One region of the Ruegeria sp. ABD4_443 genome, then DNA from elsewhere that is predicted to be linked to it. Evidence: riboswitches for the same ligand, from Rfam matches in the RefSeq annotation. Region 1 holds a riboswitch; each other region holds the start of a gene.
What was found. A riboswitch is a leader RNA that binds a small molecule or an ion and turns the genes downstream of it on or off. The one in region 1 is predicted to bind cobalamin.

Region 1 (6,251 bases):
TGCCGCGGGTACGCTTTCGATGCGCCATGTCGCGGACCTGAACATTTTCCCGAATGAATTGCGCGCCGTGATCGTTTCCGGTGACGATCTGCGCGACTGGCTGGAAATGTCCGCCGGGATATTCAATCGCCTGCCCAACGGCTTTGCCCCCGCGTTGATCGACCCGAAACGGGCAGGGCATAATTTCGATGTGATCTTCGGGCTGACCTACCGGATCGACCCGTCCTGCCCTGCGCGTTTTGATGACCGGGGCGTGCTGGGGAACCCGGACGCCTTTCGTATTTCCGAAATGCGGTTTGACGGGCGCCCCGTAGCGCCCGAACAACGGTTTGTCGTTGCGCTCAACAACTACAGGGCCAATGGCGGCGGGCATTTTCCGTTCGCCACCAAGGCCCGGCAGATCGAGCTGCCGCAGGCGCCGATACAGGATATCCTTCGCGACTATCTTTCGGGCGCGCGGCCCGGCGACCCGCTGGAAATGGCCGCCGATCCGTTCCGGTTGAAACCCCGATCCGCAAGGCAGGCCATTTTGAAGACCGGACCGGGCGCGGCCAAGTACCTGGACGAACTCGGGCACTTTTCGCCGCGTGTGCTTGACCGGGATGCCGACGGGTTCATGAAACTGCACCTGTCCTTGTGACGGGTTGTCATTTCGCCCCGGCGGCCCTATATCCACGCCTGAGAGGTTGGCGCGGGCGAGCGCCTCGCCAACCTGGTCAGGTCCGGAAGGAAGCAGCCACAACGAGTCCCGCTTGGGTCGATGTCCAGCCTCTCACTTGCCACTTACCTGGCGCCCTCTGCCGGCCCTTTCCCCAGAAAAACAAGTAACGCGGCCCGCGCATGTGGTTCGTGATCCTGTTCGGCAAGCTGGCCAAAGCCGGGTTCGTGCGGGACAGGCGGCGCGTGGTGCCCCCCTTGCCCCTTGCGGTCGACTTGACCGGCTTAGCGTCAAGCGGATGCGATTCGTCAGGCGATCAGGCGATCAGGCGATCAGGCGATCAGGCGGGGCCAAACAGCCGCGTTTCGGCGTGCAAATGCGCCGATATGGCCAATCTCGGGCAGGCCGTGATCTTGCGGCGCAACAAGGTGACGCTGCGCGTTCGGCCCGTAAAGCGCGGCCAGGCGCCATACCGCCTGGGGCGGGACCATCTGGTCGTCGGCAAAGGCAAACAGATCAATCCGACCGCCCACGCCCGCAGGGTTGAGCGCAGGCAGATCGGCACCAACATCCGCAAGATAACTGCACGGCGACGTGCACCATTTCCGCCACTGCCAATAGACAGGGGCCGGCAGGTCTGCCCCAAAGCCCAGCGCCTTGCCCGGCAAATACCCCATGACGCGGGCCGCCAGGGGTGCGTGCCCGAACCAGAACAACGCCGCCATGGCCCGATAGGGCCAGGGATGATCGGCAAGCGACACCATCCCGGCACTGACACAGATCATCCGGTCAACCCGGTCAATATCAGGCTGGACCGGGCCCAGCATACCGCCGACAGAATGACCGATCACCCACAGTTTCGCCCGCGGATAACGCCGCCGCATCTCGGACCGCGCCGCGGGCATGTCCTGCACCGCCCAATCCGCCATGGTGACCTTTGACCCGCGCAACGGCCCCCGCAGCGAGGTTTCGAAATCGCGATAGTCATAGGTCAGGCAGGCGATCCCGTGCTCGGCGGCCAACCAGCTTGCGAAATGTTGGTAATACGCGCGCGGTACCCCTGTTGCACTGTTCAGAACCACAACCGTCTCCGGCGCGGATTGCGGCACGTAAATGCGGGCCGACAATTCAACATCGCCCGCAGGGAACCGGAAATCTTCGGTTGCAACAGCTTGTGAAAAGTCCAGCATCCTGAGCCGCCTCCAGCTTCTGAACTGTGTGGTTCACTTTTCACTCGGCCCCATGCGACCCGTTCCTGTCAAGCGGGTTCCTGCATGACCAAACGTCCGGTTACCCGGCCACCGGACCGGCATTGGCGCGCCATCATGGAAGGGCAGGTCTCAATCATCTTGACTTGCCCCGTCATCAGTCGATAGCCGTTGCATGATGGTTTCCGCGCCCATACCGGGCCGGGATGAAAAGGGAACACGGTGCGGTCAACACCGGAAAGCCGGAAACGACCAAAGCCGCGACTGCCCCCGCAACTGTAAGCGGTGAGCACTGCCGAAATCACCACTGGCCAACAGGCCGGGAAGGTCGGCAAAGCAACGACCCGCAAGTCAGGAGACCTGCCATCAAACGCGAAACTGAAACTCGGGCGGGGTGTCCGGGCAGGGTCTGACCGCAACGTTCGGGTCTTCCTGTGCCAGACACGTCGCCCCCTGCGCGGAGGGCGCTCGATGAACTGGTCAACACAATCCCATATTTTCACCGCGACCGTGTGCCAGCACACCGGGGCCCCCTGCCCCGCACTGGCCCGGCTGGCGCGGGCCGTGGCACGCGCGCTGGAAACGGCAGCCCCCGTCACACAGGCGGATTTCGAAATCGAAGGCAGCAGCGAACTGACCCATTGTGCCGACGGGTGCATGGCGGCGTTCAGGGCCACCCACCAGATGATCCGCATATTCTGCGGCACCCAAGCCGGTGCAAGCTGCGAAAGAATGGACCGGTATGCGGACATGATGTTCAGCGGTCACGACGGGCCCTTGCCGTCAGGCACATTGGCGCACCCACCCTGCGCCATGCTTCAGGCGCAACCCCGCAGCACCCAGCAGCCCGTGGAAATTGCGGCGGCCCCACCGCCCTGACCTAGAAAGCCAGGCGCGCGCCTGCGGGCGCCAAGGCCCAGTTCATCTGTTCCTCGGTCTCGACGGCGCAGATTCGCACCTTGCGCAGGCGCTTTAGCGCGGCCTCTGAGGGTTCACCGCATTCGACCATCAGTCGCAGCACAACCATTCCTGACCGTCCGCACCCGCCGCGGCAATGCACCAGCACGCGCCCACCGCCCGACAAGGCGTGCCGCGCCGCGGCGCTGACCTCGGGCCATGATTCTTGAATGGACGGACCCGGTGCGCCGAAATCATCAACCGGCAGATGCGCCCAGCGGCTGGCGCGGCTCTGAATGTCGCTGCCGAAATTCTGTGCGCCATCCTGAAGCATTTCAACCTCGGTGGTCGTCGAGATCACCAACCCCGGTTTCCAAGCCGAAATCAGGTCCAGATCGCCTGGGTAATCACCGCTACGGCCCGGCATAGAGGTCAACGCAAGCGTACCGCCCCCGACCTGCAGCGCATAGATCACCAGTTGTGACATCAGGCCCACCCCCTTCAAACTCGTTACTGTCAAAATCAACCTTTGAAACCTGTTCTGACATTTTTACGCGGATCGGGGCGGTTTCCAAAATGAAAAACGTCGCCCTGTGCAGTGGACGCCAGAGACTGGCGCCTCTACGCTGTCTCGACAGGACGAATCCGCCAGAGCAGACATGACCGACACGCCAACCACCGCCTATCAGGTTCTTGCCCGTAAATACCGCCCCGAAACCTTTGCCGATCTCGTCGGCCAGGATGCCATGGTGCGCACCCTGAAAAACGCGTTCGAGGCGGACCGGATTGCACAGGCCTTCATCATGACCGGCATCCGGGGCACCGGCAAAACAACCACCGCGCGGATCATCGCCAAGGGGATGAACTGTATCGGCCCCGACGGCACCGGCGGCCCCACGACCGAACCCTGCGGGCAATGCGAACATTGCCTGGCCATCATGGAAGGCCGTCATGTCGACGTGATGGAGATGGACGCCGCCAGCCGCACCGGTGTGAACGACATCCGCGAGATCATCGACAGCGTCCGCTATCGCGCCGCCAGCGCGCGCTACAAGATCTACATCATCGACGAGGTTCACATGCTGTCGACCAGCGCATTCAACGCGCTGCTCAAGACGCTGGAAGAACCGCCCGAGCATGTAAAGTTCATCTTCGCCACCACCGAAATCCGCAAGGTTCCCGTCACGGTCCTGTCGCGGTGCCAAAGGTTCGACCTGCGCAGGATCGAGCCGGAAGACATGATCGCCCTGCTCAACAAGATAGCCCAGGCCGAGGGCGCGCAGATCGCACAGGACGCGCTGGCGCTGATCACCCGCGCCGCCGAAGGGTCGGCCCGCGATGCGACCTCGCTGCTGGATCAGGCGATTTCCCATGGTGCGGGCGAAACCACCGCCGGGCAGGTCCGCGCGATGCTGGGCTTGGCCGACCGGGGGCGGGTGCTGGACCTGACAGACATGATCCTGCGCGGGGATGCAGCCGGCGCACTGGCCGAGCTTGGCGGGCAATATGCCGAAGGCGCCGACCCGCTTGCCATATTGCGCGACCTGGCTGAAATCACGCATTGGGTCTCGGTTGTCAAGATCACCCCCGATGCAGCCGCTGACCCGACGGTTTCCCCCGACGAACGCGCGCGCGGGCTGCAAATGGCCGAAGCCTTGCCGATGCGGGTGCTGACCCGCATGTGGCAAATGCTGCTCAAGACGCTCGAAGAAGTCTCGGTCGCGCCCAACACGATGATGGCGGCGGAAATGGCCATCATCCGCCTGACCCATGTGGCCGACCTGCCCAGCCCCGAAGACCTGATCCGACGCCTGCAATCGGCACCGCCCCCACCGCCGCCGGGCGGCAATGGCTCCGGCGTTTCCGCCAGTGCCGGACCGGGCGCGGCTCAGGCCCCGCAACCTGCTTCTGGTGCCTACATGTCGGCGCCTCGCGGCACCGGCGGCGCAGCCCCGACAACCGCCCTGGCGCAAGATCTCGACGCCGCGTTGGCACGCTATCCGACATTTGACCACGTGATCGAACTGATCCGGTCCAACCGCGATGTCAAACTGCTGGTCGAGGCTGAAAACGGCATCCGCCTTGTGTCCTACCAACCCGGCCGCATCGAATTCACCCCCACGGATCAGGCCCCGACCGATCTGGCACAGCGCCTGGGGGCATCGCTGCAACGATGGACCGGCAACAGATGGGCGATTTCCGTGGTATCCGACGGCCAGTCCCCAACCATCGCCGAGATCCGCGACGCCGCCGAACTGGCGCTCAGGGCCCAGGCGCTTGAACACCCGACGGTGCGCGCCGTGCTGGAACATTTCCCCAAGGCGACAATCACAAGGATCGAAACCCCCGAACAACTTGCCGCGCAGGTCGAAACCGAGGCCCTGCCCGAGGTCGAAGACGAATGGGACCCGTTCGAAGAGGATTGATAGGTGCATTTCCCACGTATCGATGCGGTCTATCACGAAGCATGTGACGTCTTTAATCCCGGATGGAACGGCGAAACGGTCAGCGAATGGCATGAGGCATTTGTTCTAGCATCGCATCCCGTCTCGATAGCCTTGTTGATCATTTCTACATTTGCCCTTTGGCACAAGAGCCTTTGGATCGCTTTGGCGGCAACGCTGTTGTGGGCGGTCTGGACTGGCCATATTCTCGGTGCCGACATGATGAATGATGCGCGCCGTTCAGCCGCAGACCTCGGCTGCGTCGGCCATTCTACCCTGTTCATTGGCTTGGCAATTGCGCTATGTGCTGGGATGACACTTTACACAGCATATATTCGCCTGAGGCGATTACACTCGAGGAGACACTAAATGCTCAAAGGACTCGGCGGCCTGGGCGACATGGCCAAGATGATGAAATCCGCACAGGATCTTCAAACCAAGATGACCGAGATGCAGGAAGAGCTGAACACCATGATGGTCGTCGGCGAATCCGGCGCCGGCCTGGTCAAGGCGACTGCCACCGCCAAAGGAGAGCTAAAGGGCCTGGACATCGACCCGTCGATCTTCAACAGCGACGACAAGGAAGTGGTCGAAGACCTGATCCTGGCCGCAATCAAGGACGCCCAGACCAAGGCGACGGAACGGTCGCAGGAAGAAATGGCCAAGCTGACCGAAAGCATGGGTCTGCCCAAGGACATCAAACTGCCCTTCTGATCTTCATCTTTTCCAAAATACTCCCGCCGGAGGCGTCTTCCGGCGCCACCCAGGACAGACCGTGAGCTCGAACAGCGACATCGACAATCTGATCGACCTGATGGCCAAGCTGCCGGGCCTCGGCCCCCGCTCGGCCCGTCGCGCCGTTCTGCACCTGATCCGCAAACGCGCCCTGCTGCTGACGCCCCTGTCGGACGCGATGCAGCAGGTGGCCGCCACGGCGCGCGAGTGCCTGAATTGCGGCAATGTGGGCACCACGGACATCTGTGACATCTGCACCTCCGAGGACCGCGCAACCGGAGAGCTGTGCGTTGTCGAAGACGTGGCCGA
Region 2 (6,251 bases), on a different contig from region 1:
GCGTATTCGCGACGATTGCTTCGTCGTCGTGGCCCCAAGTCTGCAGCGCCGACAGGAAAGGCGTGCGACCCAGTTCAATTGCGTCGCGCACGGTGATGCGTTCTTCGGTATCAGCGTGTTGCTCTACCAGTGCGAGCCTTTGTGCGATCTCTCGTTGTCGCAACCCCGCCATTGGGGCATCACCTAAGAAGACACGACCCATGCTAGGAAATCTGACCCCGGCCAGCATTCGCAGTAGGGTTGATTTGCCCGAGCCGTTGGGGCCGATCAGCCCCAGCATTTCGCCTTCATTCACGGTCAGGTTTGCGCCTGAGACGATCGCTTTCCGTTTGATACGCCAGCCGAGGTCTTCGCATCGCAAGATCATACTGCTGCCCTCCGCCCGATCAGGATCAGGGCAAATACTGGCGCGCCAACCAGTGCTGTGACCACACCAATTGGCAGAACTTGCCCTGGGATCACTGTGCGCGAAATCACATCAGCGCAGATCAAGAAAATAGCGCCAGCCAAAGCCGAAGCTGGGATCAAAGCACGATGGCGCGTGCCAACGACCATCCGCATGGCATGCGGGATCACAAGCCCGACAAAGCCGATGGATCCGGTGATCGACACCATTGCCGCGGTCATAAGGGCAGCAATCCCGATCAGGCCAAGTTGCACGCGCCGAACCGCGATACCGAGGGATGCCGCGCTGTCTGCGCCAAAGATGAAAGCATCCAGCGCCCTAACATTAAAGAGACAGGCTATCAAACCAAACAAGGCGGCGGGCACAACCACAACTGTATCAGGCCAACGAACTCCGCTTAGGTTTCCCATGAGCCAGAACATGATACCTCTGGCCTGTTCCGCGCTGGCGGATTTGGCAATGATGAATGCGGTTAAGGCGTTAAAAAGCTGAGACCCAGCGATCCCCGCCAAAATGATGACGCCAGCGGCTCTTAACCCTGTGCCGCCGCCAGCGACCTGGGCCAGCATTGCGACAAAGGCAAAGGCAAAGATAGCACCTGCAAATGCGCCAGCGGACATCGAGATCGCGCCGCCTCCGATGCCAAGAATTGCGACGGTGACTGCGCCAGTCGAAGCGCCTGCAGAAATGCCCAACAAATAAGGATCTGCCAGTGCATTCCTCAACAAAGCCTGCAAAACGACACCAGACAGGGCCAAACCAGCACCGCAGCAAGCGGCTACAACAGCACGTGAAAGCCTGTAATTCCAGATAATTCCGGAATCGATGCGATCTACTGCATAGTCTGCACCAATTATTTTATTGGCCAGCACCTTGAGAACAACGTCCATCGGGATGTGGGTTTCGCCTAAAGCCGTGCCAGCCACCAAAGCAAGAAAAAGAAGAGGCGGCGCGATCACCGCCCACTTCCAGATATTGCGAGAGGCCGACCGGACAGGTATCCGGTCGGTCACACTCATTTCAGGTCATAGCTTTCCAAAGCGTCCGCAACCTGACCCAGTGTCAGGATCGCGCGAACGGTTGGGCTCATCGCGTGTGCATCGATGGTGATGATGCGGCCTTCTTTCACAGCGGTCATTTCAGAGGCAACTGGGTCTTCCATCAGGAACTTACGCTTCATTTCGATATCATCCGCTGGGAAGCGGCGACGATCCATTTCAGCGATGACGATGAAAGAAGGATCTGCTTTGGCGATGGTTTCCCAACCAACCAGTGGCCATTCCTCATCAGATTGAACGACGTTCTCAACGCTCAGTTTGTCCATCATGTAGGCAGGTACACCTTTTTGACCTGCAACATAGGGATCTGCTTCCATATCGGCGGAAGAGAACCAGAACAGGCCTGACGTCCCTTCGGGCAGATCTAGTGCAGCCGCTTTGGCAATTGCGTCGGCTTCGGCGGCTTTCAGCTCTTCCACCAGTTCGGCACCACGGGCTTGAACATCGTAAATTTCAGACAGCTGAGAAATCGATTTGTAGAAGGTCTCTGTTGAAAAAAGCTCAGACCGGGTGCCGTCAACACCTGTCAGATTGTCCTTTTTCTCACAGTCCGTCGGCATGGTGTAGGTTGGAATGCCAACATCGTGGAACATTTCCCGTGTTGCAACGATACCTTCTGCGCCAACGTGCCATTCATACATGACGGTCACCAGCTCTGGTTTTTTGTTCACAACGCTTTCAAAGCTTGGATCATTGTCTGCTAGACGCTCGATACCAGCGTTCAGTTTTTCAAACTCAGGCAGAACTGGGTTGAACCAAACAGATGTACCGGCAACTTTGTCGCCAAGGCCAAGCATATACAGAAGTTCGGTCGTAGACTGACCGATGGTGACGGTTGAGGCAGGAGCCGCGTCAAAAGTCTGGTCATAGCCACAGTTAGAAATTGTCAGCGGATAGTTTGTTTGTTGCGCCGCTGCGGCTGTCGTTATCAGTGCAAGTGCCATCGCCCCTGGCACATAAAGCGTTTTCATCATTATTAGGCTCCTTCGCCAATGTTGAGCGAGGTCACCGGGAAGGGACGCGCAGTTGAAAAGATCAACCTAAACCATAATGCCACGATCCACCCCGAACATCCCCGTCCGGTTAAAGTGTCTTCGTCGGCAGGTCTCCTGACTGATGGATCTTTGCTTTATTTCGCCTTCCCAAGCACGTAGGCTCAGTGGATATTGAAATGTGGCTCGCCATCTACAGTTGCGGGGGCAGTTTCGTTTAACGCACAAAGTACGCCGCGAATTCCCTATTAATTTCGTAAGAAAACCGACGAACTGATTACTGGGCTATGAAACTATTTCGGTCAACCCCATAATTTTCAGGCGACCTGTAAGTTGGCAAGCCCAACTGCGCTGCGCAAAATCTAAACGACCGGATTTCTGGCCGCGCTGCGGTTCTGCAACTAATGCAGCTGCAGAGAAATTTTCGCCGCGAGCACGCGCAGCACGAATATCAAATTGGCAGGTTGGGCTCGCTGCCGCCATTAGATCGGTCGCAGCATGCTTGCCTGACAGGTTGCGCGCCCACACCAGGGACGGCCCAGAGCCGACCTTTGGCGGGCCATTTAGATGCTGCGGCTGCAGCCCGCTTTGCCGACATTCGCCGCGCTTGCTCGGTTTCTGCCACCCAGAAGGTCCGCACCGCGGGACGAAGCGACCTTTCAACCTTGAACTTACGGGGTCCGCTTTGGGCGCGAACGAATGTAGTAATACTTTGATGAGACGGTAAAGCTGACGTTGGCTTCAGGAGCTAACAGCCTTCTCAGACTCGCTTGCCTCAGTTAAGGTTAAGTGATTGCAAAAAACGACAGGCATGACCCCCAGTTGGAAACCTTCACAACAATGTGCCCAATGAACTGTCATCCGACGCTCTGCGGGATGAAGGTCACTAAACACGACGACGGGCAGGTTCTTATTGAAGGGGATGAGACGAATCCCGACAGCGCAGGCTTCCTCTGCATGCGGGGAAAGGCTGCCCACGAGATCGTGGGGAACGACAAGCGCCTGCTGACACCGCAGATGCGCCGTTCGCGCGGAAGTGAGACCTGGCAAGATGTGAGCTGGGATGCCGCCATGGATTACATAGCCGCAAAGATGCAGGACGTGGGACGTGAGCGGGTCGGGTTCTGGCAAGCACACGGCAACTGGGGCAATGACTACGCATTTGGCCTCAAGCGCGCGCAGATGGATCGGTTCGCCAACTTATACGGCTGCCAGTATTGGAACCCTGCAATGATCTGCTGGGGTTTGGGTGGCTTTGGTGTTGGGATCACCGGTGCTCTTGAGACCTCGACCAAAGAGGACCTTGGCGCAAACTCTGAGCTTGTGATCCTCTGGGCGGCTAACACTGTGAGCCAGGCCAATACACTGCGGCACGTTGAAATCGCAAAACGGCGCGGAGCACGGATCGTCGTGATTGATGTGCGTCGCACCGAGGCATCTGCATTGGCCGATGACGTCATCCTCGTGAAGCCCGGAACCGACGCGGCACTCGCACTTGCAATGATGAACGTGATCTTAGCCGATGGGTCTCACGATACCGACTTTACTGCCGCAAATACGATCGGGCTGGACGCGTTGAGCGCTCATGTGGCCTCCATGACACCCAATTGGGCCGCCGCCATCACGGGCGTGTCGGCGCAGCAGATCGTTCAGCTCGCACGCCAATACGCGGCCACCAAACCAGCGATGATCGTCATCGGAGGATCTTCGCTCCACAAAGGTAGAAATACTTGGCAGGCGGCGCGCGCCATATCCTGCCTGCCCGCGCTCACGGGCAACTTCGGGGTCAAAGGCGGCGGCATAGGCCCGCGCCACGGAGGGCGCAGCCACGGCGTCGGCTTCAATGATGTCTCTGCGGCTGAACGGAGGCCACCCGGCAGTTACATTCCCAACCAGATGGAAGCTATTGTGGAGGCGCTGGAAAGTGGTGCGGTCAAGGTCTTCGTCACAATTGGCTCAAACGTGCTGTCTTGTTTTGCGGACACTGCACGCACCCGAGCTGCCCTTGCTAAGGCCGACTTGGTCGTTGCTTACGACATCTTCCCCAATCAAACGATCCGAGAATTGGCCGATATCGTCTTACCCGGGACGATATGGCTAGAAGAGATCGGCGCGAAATCCACAAACTCCCATGTTCATCTGTCTGACCGGGTTCTGCCTCCTGCGGGCGAGGCGCGCCCAGTCTATAATCTCTATAAAGGGCTTGCAGCGCGACTAGACGTCAAGGACGTCTACCCATGGGTCGATCAAGAAGCTGCTATTAATGCTGTGCTCGACCACCCTGCGACTGGTCATGCCACGGTCCAAACACTTCGTGCGAACGGCGGGCGCGTGCCTCTCAAGATCTCTCATGTAGCGTATCCCACCCTTGAGTTCTCAACCCCATCCGGTAAGATCGAATTCTTCTCCGAGCGCGCGCAAGCCATGGGTCTTCCGCCTTTGCCGATGCCGCCAAATGAACCGCCAGTCGATGGGCTCGCCCTTGCACACGGGCGCACTTTCGCGCAGTTCCACGCATTTTTTGATCACGGTCGCGCACTTCCAACCCTTGCTGCGAGAGAGGCGGAACCAGAACTCTGGATTGCCCCCGATGATGCATCGGCACGCGAGATCACGGATGGTGACTGTATAGAAATGTTTAACGCACGCGGCGCATTCCACGCGCGCGCCAAGGTCACGCGCCGAATGCCTGAAGGCACTGTCTGGATGCGCGACGGATGGCCCGATTTCAACACTTTGACTGAAGGAAGCTCCGTTTTGCCCGACGCCGCGCTCTCCGCGTTTCCATTCTCGGTTGGCCAAAACAACTACGGTGCCCGCGTTGAAATTCGGCCCGCAATCGCGAAGGATTGATACTTCGATGCCTGGATCGACGGGTGTAAGGACGGTTTGTTCGTTCGCATTCAAGGTCGGTTAATAGGAACCCTGGTACCTGCAAATGTCGGCTTCTGGTGCCTCGCGGTTTTTCCAGCAGTGTGCAGCATTTAACAGTTTGGGCTCGAAGCTGACATCTGACGGTTTTGGTTGGGCATTTAACCGGTTCTGGCATCTTCAATGACGGCTGTGCGGACGGAGCTGCCGTTCATTTATCGACAGCTCGGAACCAGATTTGGTAGGCTTTCCTTGTTGGAATTTCTCAGGAACGAAACCTCACATGCCCATGCCATGGACATATAGACACGCGTCAAAGGAATGGAGAGCGTTTCTCGATGATGCGAAAGAGCGCATGTGTCTAGAGTCAGACAACATGACCTACACCGCCGTTGACGCAGTACTCCAGGTGTTTCGCCGTCGCCTGACTGCACAACAGGGCTTGGACTTCGCGTCGGTTCTGCCAAGTGTGCTTCGTGCGATTTTCGTGAACAATTGGGAACCTGCGGCGCATCCTGCTCGCTTCTCCGAGCGGACTGAACTGACGAGCGAAGTAAAGCAGGTTCGCGTGAACCACAACTTGACCCCGGACAATGCGATCGAAGCAACTGCATGGGCGATCCGGCGCTGCACGAACAAAAGAGACTTCGAGCGTGTGCTTCAGAAAATGCCCGAAGGATCAGACGCATTCTGGCACGTCGACGTGGATGACGCTTCGGAACTTGAACAACGAATAATCTAGTTGCGACGCAGCATTCGGTGACTTGGGCTCTTCTGACACCTTCGCTGCATGATCTACGAGCGGCTGGTCTGGGAGGGTATGCCGTTCGCTGCGCAGCGCACCAACTCGAAAAGTGCGGACAAAGTAGCCGTTTGGTTTCGCCACTCACTGACTACCTTTCGTTGAAATGTAACTAAGACCTT
Region 3 (6,251 bases), on a different contig from region 1:
GCGGGAATATTCCAGATGCGGGTCGCGCTTGCCCGGTTCCTTGAACGAGGCAACGCCCGCGTTGATCCGCCCGTCGACTTCGGGCAGGACCACATGCATGGCGAGATCGGCAGGCGAAAGGCCCCGTTCCGCCTCGGCCCAGGCTTTGCGGCGGGATGTGGCCAGCGCGATCTGGAACACCGGGACGTTCGCCGCGTCCAGGGGTGAGGTGCCAGACGCGCCTTTGCCCGAGAAAGAGGTGGCGTTGATGATTGCCGACGGCGACAGCGCCACGACCTGTTCACGCATCCATTCGGCGGCGGCCGGGGCTTTCAGCGAGGGCGCAAACAATCCAACCGCGTCCAGCCCACGATCCCGCAACCTGTGGATCAGGGTCGCGACCGGTGCCGTATCCGCCGATGTCAGATAGGCGCGGTAAAAGGTGACGATGATGCGTTTTGTGTCGCCCGCAAAGGCTGTTTCAACCGGGATCACGCCGCGATCCGGGCACCATGCGCCGCATTCGGGGATCGTCTTGGCGCCCATGACCGGCCCGGCGTAAAGCCCCGCCGCCAGCGCCATCTGCGCCAATGCCGCCTGCGCCGCAACCTCGCCGCCGGTGTCGCAGAGATGCGCCAGGCGCCGCAGGGTCGAGACAGGCAGGGTGGAATATTCATCCAGCCGCGTATCCTCACGCCCATCCGCGGGCAGGACCGCCAGCGCGATCCCCCTGGCCTGCGCCAGCGCCAGAACCTGTTGCAGCCCATAGGACCAGTAGGGCACGCCACCGATCAGACGGATCAGGATACCTTTTGCCCCCTCAAGCGTCTGTTCCACATAGGTGTCCACGGACAGGGGATGTTTAAGCGCTGCCAGATTGGCCAACCGCATCGTGGGCATCTGCCCGTCGGGTCCGCCCCCACGATGCCAGCCCACCGCGAAAGCACCAAGGTCACTGTCGGAAAAAGACAGCACCACCAGATCCGCCGGGCTTTGGCCCAGGTCGGTTGGGGTCTCGGTTTCCTCAAGCCCGTGGCTTTCGCGGAAGACGACGTGCATGGCTTACTCGGCGGCCTCGGTCACACCCACAAGTATATCGCGGATCGCGGCCTCTTTGATATCGTCATGCTCGGCAATCACAACAAGCCGCGAGCGGCGCTCTTCGCCGGGCTCCCACGGCCGGTCGTATTGGTGACGCACGCGCGCGCCGACGGCCTGAACCAGCAGGCGCATGGGCTTGCCCTGAACAGCAGCATAGCCCTTGACGCGCAGGATGTTCAGCTCATTCGCCAGACGCTCGATGCTGGCAACCAGATCGGCGGGGTCGGTTTGTTCGGGCAACTCAACGATGATGCTTTCGAAATCGTCATGTTCGTGATCATGGTGACCGTCGTGATGGCTGGGACGCGCGTCCATGTCATCCTCGGCAGCCGCTTCCAGCCCCAAGACAACGCGCACATCCACGGCCCCTTCGGCCACTTCGACAACGGGCAGGGGGCGCGGGGCCTCGGCGGCGATGATCTCTTTCGCTTTGGCGACGCCTTCGGGACCGGCCAGATCGGGCTTGGTCAGCAGGATGATATCGGCGCAGGAAATCTGATCCTCAAACACCTCGGACAGGGGCGTTTCATGGTCGATCGAGTCATCAGCCAGACGCTGGGCGTCCACCGCCGCGACATTCGGAGCAAAACGACCGGCGGCAACGGCTTCGGCATCGGCCAGCGCGATGACGCCATCAACGGTGATCTTGGACCGGATATCGGGCCAGTCGAACGCCTTGAGCAGCGGCTTGGGCAGGGCGAGGCCGGAGGTTTCGATCAGGATGTGGTCGGGGCGCGGCTCCAACGCCATCAGCGCCTCGATGGTCGGGATGAAGTCATCGGCCACGGTGCAACAGATGCAGCCGTTCGCCAGTTCCATGATGTTTTCCGCGGGGCAATCCGGGATCGCGCAGGATTTCAGGATATCGCCATCGACGCCGACATCGCCGAATTCGTTGACCACCACGGCCAGACGCTTGCCCTGCGGGTTCTGCATCAGGTGCCTGACCAGCGTGGTTTTGCCCGAGCCCAGAAAGCCGGTGATCACGGTGACGGGGAGTTTCTCAAGATTGCTCATTTCAGGGCTCCAATCGGGGGAATGCGGGCCGCACAGTTTTTGCGGAAGTGTTCGGGGCGCTCGCGCCATTTGACCAGACCATCCTCGGTCTCAAGGTATTTGGTGGCGCCGTCGACAATCACGTCCACATGGTCGGCTTCATTGAGGTGTTCGTAGACAAAGGTCCAGCGCGCGGGTCCGCCGCGTAAAACGATGGAACAGCCTTCGTCACAGTTCGACAGGCACTCGACCGCCTTCAATGCGATCCCGTCGGGAAGATCGGCCTGTTCCAATGCCTTGTGCAGCAGGGCGCCGGGGCGCTGCGCGTCATCTTCGACGGGCAGTCCGCGACGGCAGGTGGTGCAAACCAGCAATTCGACCGGAGCGGGTTCGGTCACGTCTCTCATCCCCCCAAATCCTCTTCGTGGGGGACGGGGTTTCATGCGGGCCACGCGTCTGCACATGGACCCGACACCGGAACACCCCGTCCGGTTACATCTTCGGGCGCTGGCAGGTCTCCCGGCTTGCGGATGTCAGGGCCTTGCCCTGGCAGGTGTCCCGCCTTCCCGGCCTTTTGGGCCAGTGGCATTGGGCACCCTCTCCGGTCACGGTCGCGGGGGCGGCTGCACTTGGCGGTTTACCCGCTGGTGCATTCCCTTTTCATCTGTTTGCACAGACACCAACGGATCGGACATGCGGCACCGGCAGGGGATTTGTCAAGCATTCGCGGCCATGATGCCGCGTCCCTGCCTGAAATGCGACGCGCCGGATTCATTCCGCGGCATCCCGCTCCAGCCTTTCGCGCAGCCACGCCCGGAACAGGCGTGCAGATGACGATTCCTGCGCGGTGCCCTCGGGCTGAACCAGGTAATGGGATTGCGCAAAGGGAATCGGCGGCCCCGCGATCCTGAGCGGGAGGCCCTGCGCGATGATGTTGCGGGCAAAGCGTTCAAGTATTGTGGCATGGCCCATCCCCGCCAACACAAGTTGTACCGCCGTCACCGTCGTGTCAGCGGAATGGCGCGCGGGCCTTTCAGGCGCATGCAGGTCATGCGCCTCGAAATACCGGGCCCAGTTGTCTTCGTAGCCCAGAATGTGGATCAACGGGCTGTCCGGCAGGCGATCCAGTGCCATGGGCGGTGCGTCCGACCGGCAAACGGGTACAAGGGTTTCATTGCACAACCGGTCGGACATGACGGCTGGCCAATCGCCATGACCCAGGCGAATGTCGATGTCGACATTGCCCGCAGCTACCGCATCATTCCAGATATGCGACACCAGCCGCACAGGTATTTCCGGATACCTGTCCGAGAAATCCGAAATCTCGGCCGCGATCCAATATGTCATTGTCGAAATCGCCGCCCGGATTGTCAGCGTCTGGCGCGACGCGGGTCCAAACAGGGAATCGGTCGACAGCGCGATCTCGGCCAGGGCGCGCCTGACGGTCAGGGCATAGGACTGGCCCAGTTCGGTCAAGGCCAGCCGCCGCGCCCGCCGGGTAAACAGCGGTTGCCCCAGATCGGCCTCCAACGACCGGATATGCAAAGAGACCGCGGTCTGCGTCAGGCCAAGCTCCTGCGCTGCCGTGGTGAAATTGAGCAGCCTTGCGGCGGCCTCAAAACTGCGCAGCCAGATCGGATTGGGGAGGCGCTCCATATATCACCAAAAAATTTTGCTGGTAACTTGCTTTTTTATTCATTTCACTTGCCGCTGTCCAAGGTCAATACTTGCGCCATCAGCACTAAAGGCAGAGCGATGCGCGAGGGGGTGCAATGAAAGTCGGATTTATCGGTCTGGGAAATGTCGGCGGCAAATTGTCGGGCTCATTGCTGCGAAACGGGATCGACCTGACGGTTCACGACCTGAACCCGGATCTGGTTGCGGCATTCGTTGGCCAGGGCGCCAGGGCCGCAGAAAGCCCGGCGCAAATGATGCGCGATTGCGATGCCGTGATCACCTGCCTGCCGTCACCCGCGGCCTCGGATGCGGTCATGCAGGACATGCTGGCCGAGGTTGTCCCCGGCAAAATCTGGATGGAAATGTCCACCACCGATGAGGCCGAGGTCAAACGCCTGGGCGCTTTGGTCATCGCGCGTGGCGGCGCTGCTGTGGATTGCCCGGTTTCGGGTGGGTGCCATCGCGCGGCCACGGGGAATATCTCGATCTTTGCAGGGTGCGACCGCGAGACGTTCGAGCGTATCCTGCCGTTCCTGACCACGATGGGCCGCCGGGTTCTGCATACTGGTGATCTAGGTACGGCCTCGGTTCTCAAGGTGATGACGAATTACCTGGCTACGGCCAACCTGATCACCTGCGCCGAGGCGTTGGTGACCGCCAAGGCAGCCGGTATGGATCTGAACACGACCTATGAGGCCATCAAGATTTCATCGGGAACCTCCTTTGTCCACGAGACGGAAAGCCAGGTCATCCTGAACGGCTCTCGCGATATCTCGTTTACCATGGACCTTGTGAAAAAGGATATCGGCCTGTTCCAGGAGGTCGCAGACCGCGCCGGCGTTCCGCTGGAGATCAACCCCGTCATGATCAAGATATTCGAAGACGGAATAGCCCGGTTCGGCGCGCGGGAATTGTCGCCCAACATCATCAAACGGCTGGAACAAGCGACCGGCCTGGATATCCGCGCGCCCGGATTTCCGGCGGAAATGCAGGACGACGAACCCGAAGAGCCGGGATATGAGGTCATCCCGCAAGGTGCCGGGGCCTGAGGCCGCGTCGACTCGGTGTTCTGTTCCTGCGCGCGGCCGTGACCCGCGCAGGGTGCCCCGACGACGCCCGGGCTTTCCCAGCGCGCCAACGCAACAGCAACTGACGCTGCAAACGAAAAAACCCAAGTCTCTGCCTGACAATGAAAACCCAAGAAGCGCGTTGCCCAGGGCAAAAAACACTAAAGGAAGGCCCCGATTTGGAAACGCAAATTTCCGAAATACGCTTCTAACCCGCAGGAGCGGAGAGGGCAGATTACGCAAACGCTTCTTAAAGATTGGAGGCGAGTACCGGAATCGAACCGGTGTACACGGATTTGCAATCCGCTGCGTCACCACTCCGCCAACTCGCCTTTTGCAGTAAAATCAATTACTTGCCGTGGTGTGGAAGCGGTTCTAGCAGCTTTGGGGGCGGACGTCCAGTGGGTTGCGGGGAAATTTGCCGGGCGGTGGGGGCTTTCCTTGGGGGCGGTTTTCCGGTCCTCTATTGTCGCAGGGCAAGAATTCGCGTTCCGGACCGTTGCCGGTGCGGGGCGGATGTGGCAAAAGCCCTTCAACCTGGGAAAAAGAATGAGCGATCACATGACAGATTTCGCAGCCCGACGCCGCACCATGGTCGACACGCAGATACGGCCATCCGATGTGACCAAGTTCCCCATTATCGACGCGATGCTGACCGTGAAACGAGAGAATTTCGTGCCCGACGCGCAGCGCGAGGCCGCCTATGTCGGCGATCTTGTCGAGCTGTCCGGCGACCGCTGCCTGCTTGAGCCGCGAACACTGGCCAAGATCCTGGACGCATTGAACATTACCAGCAACGAGGTCGTTCTGGATATCGCACCGGCGCTTGGTTATTCGACCGCGGTTGCCGCGCGGATGGCGCAGCTGGTGGTTGGTGTCGAGCAGGACGAGACCCTTGCGGAAGAGGCGCAATCTGTCCTGATGGAGGCGGATGTCGACAATGCCATCATCCATACCGGCCCGCTGGAAAAGGGGGCCGCGGAACACGGGCCCTATGACGTGATCATGGTGCAGGGCGGCGTGGCACAGGTTCCTGACGCTCTGCTGGATCAACTCAAGGAACATGGCCGCATCGCCTGCCTGTTCATGGATGGCGATCTGGGCACGGTTCGTATCGGGCGCAAATCGGGTGGAAAAGTCAGCTGGCGGTTTGCATTCAATGCCAGCGCGCCGGTCCTGCCGGGTTTTGCTGCGGACAGTGTATTTTCGCTATAGTCCGGCAACAGTTTTCTCTGTCGCCTTGATTAGTTGAAAACAAAGACGCAAACTGCCTGCGAGGCAGTATTATTTTGATTTGAGAGGGAATGGGTATGCCTAGAATGACCCGAGGAAAGCTGGTCAAAGCGCTGGCGGTGACGGCTGGTCTGGCGTTGAGCACGCTTCCCGGGCGTCCGGCCTGGGCCGATAACCTGACGGATGCGTTCATCGGCG

Region 2: it holds a riboswitch for cobalamin, as region 1 does, so the genes downstream of both, ACXAG8_RS13045 (ABC transporter substrate-binding protein) here and ACXAG8_RS10825 (hypothetical protein) in region 1, are expected to answer to the same signal.
Region 3: it holds a riboswitch for cobalamin, as region 1 does, so the genes downstream of both, ACXAG8_RS03730 (DUF1636 family protein) here and ACXAG8_RS10825 (hypothetical protein) in region 1, are expected to answer to the same signal.

What each region holds. Positions count from the first base shown of each region.
Region 1 is NZ_JBSWYA010000004.1:364,945-371,195, reverse strand. Features, by position in the region: gene ACXAG8_RS10840 (bifunctional 2',3'-cyclic-nucleotide 2'-phosphodiesterase/3'-nucleotidase) at 1-640, shown strand, start outside; RNA gene ffs (signal recognition particle sRNA small type) at 680-778, shown strand; gene ACXAG8_RS10830 (alpha/beta hydrolase family protein) at 991-1,848, opposite strand; cobalamin riboswitch at 2,029-2,248, shown strand; gene ACXAG8_RS10825 (hypothetical protein) at 2,338-2,745, shown strand; gene ACXAG8_RS10820 (protein-tyrosine phosphatase family protein) at 2,747-3,250, opposite strand; gene ACXAG8_RS10815 (DNA polymerase III subunit gamma/tau) at 3,423-5,189, shown strand; gene ACXAG8_RS10810 (hypothetical protein) at 5,193-5,576, shown strand; gene ACXAG8_RS10805 (YbaB/EbfC family nucleoid-associated protein) at 5,577-5,921, shown strand; gene recR (recombination mediator RecR) at 5,983-6,251, shown strand, end outside.
Region 2 is NZ_JBSWYA010000006.1:99,825-106,075, reverse strand. Features, by position in the region: gene ACXAG8_RS13055 (ABC transporter ATP-binding protein) at 1-367, opposite strand, end outside; gene ACXAG8_RS13050 (FecCD family ABC transporter permease) at 364-1,425, opposite strand; gene ACXAG8_RS13045 (ABC transporter substrate-binding protein) at 1,422-2,438, opposite strand; cobalamin riboswitch at 2,547-2,741, opposite strand; gene ACXAG8_RS13040 (molybdopterin-containing oxidoreductase family protein) at 3,279-5,309, shown strand; gene ACXAG8_RS13035 (DUF2267 domain-containing protein) at 5,704-6,069, shown strand.
Region 3 is NZ_JBSWYA010000001.1:737,519-743,769, reverse strand. Features, by position in the region: gene cobN (cobaltochelatase subunit CobN) at 1-1,038, opposite strand, end outside; gene cobW (cobalamin biosynthesis protein CobW) at 1,042-2,097, opposite strand; gene ACXAG8_RS03730 (DUF1636 family protein) at 2,094-2,483, opposite strand; cobalamin riboswitch at 2,569-2,775, opposite strand; gene ACXAG8_RS03725 (LysR substrate-binding domain-containing protein) at 2,848-3,732, opposite strand; gene ACXAG8_RS03720 (NAD(P)-dependent oxidoreductase) at 3,849-4,802, shown strand; tRNA gene ACXAG8_RS03715 (tRNA-Cys) at 5,079-5,152, opposite strand; gene ACXAG8_RS03710 (protein-L-isoaspartate O-methyltransferase family protein) at 5,382-6,035, shown strand; gene ACXAG8_RS03705 (TolC family outer membrane protein) at 6,131-6,251, shown strand, end outside.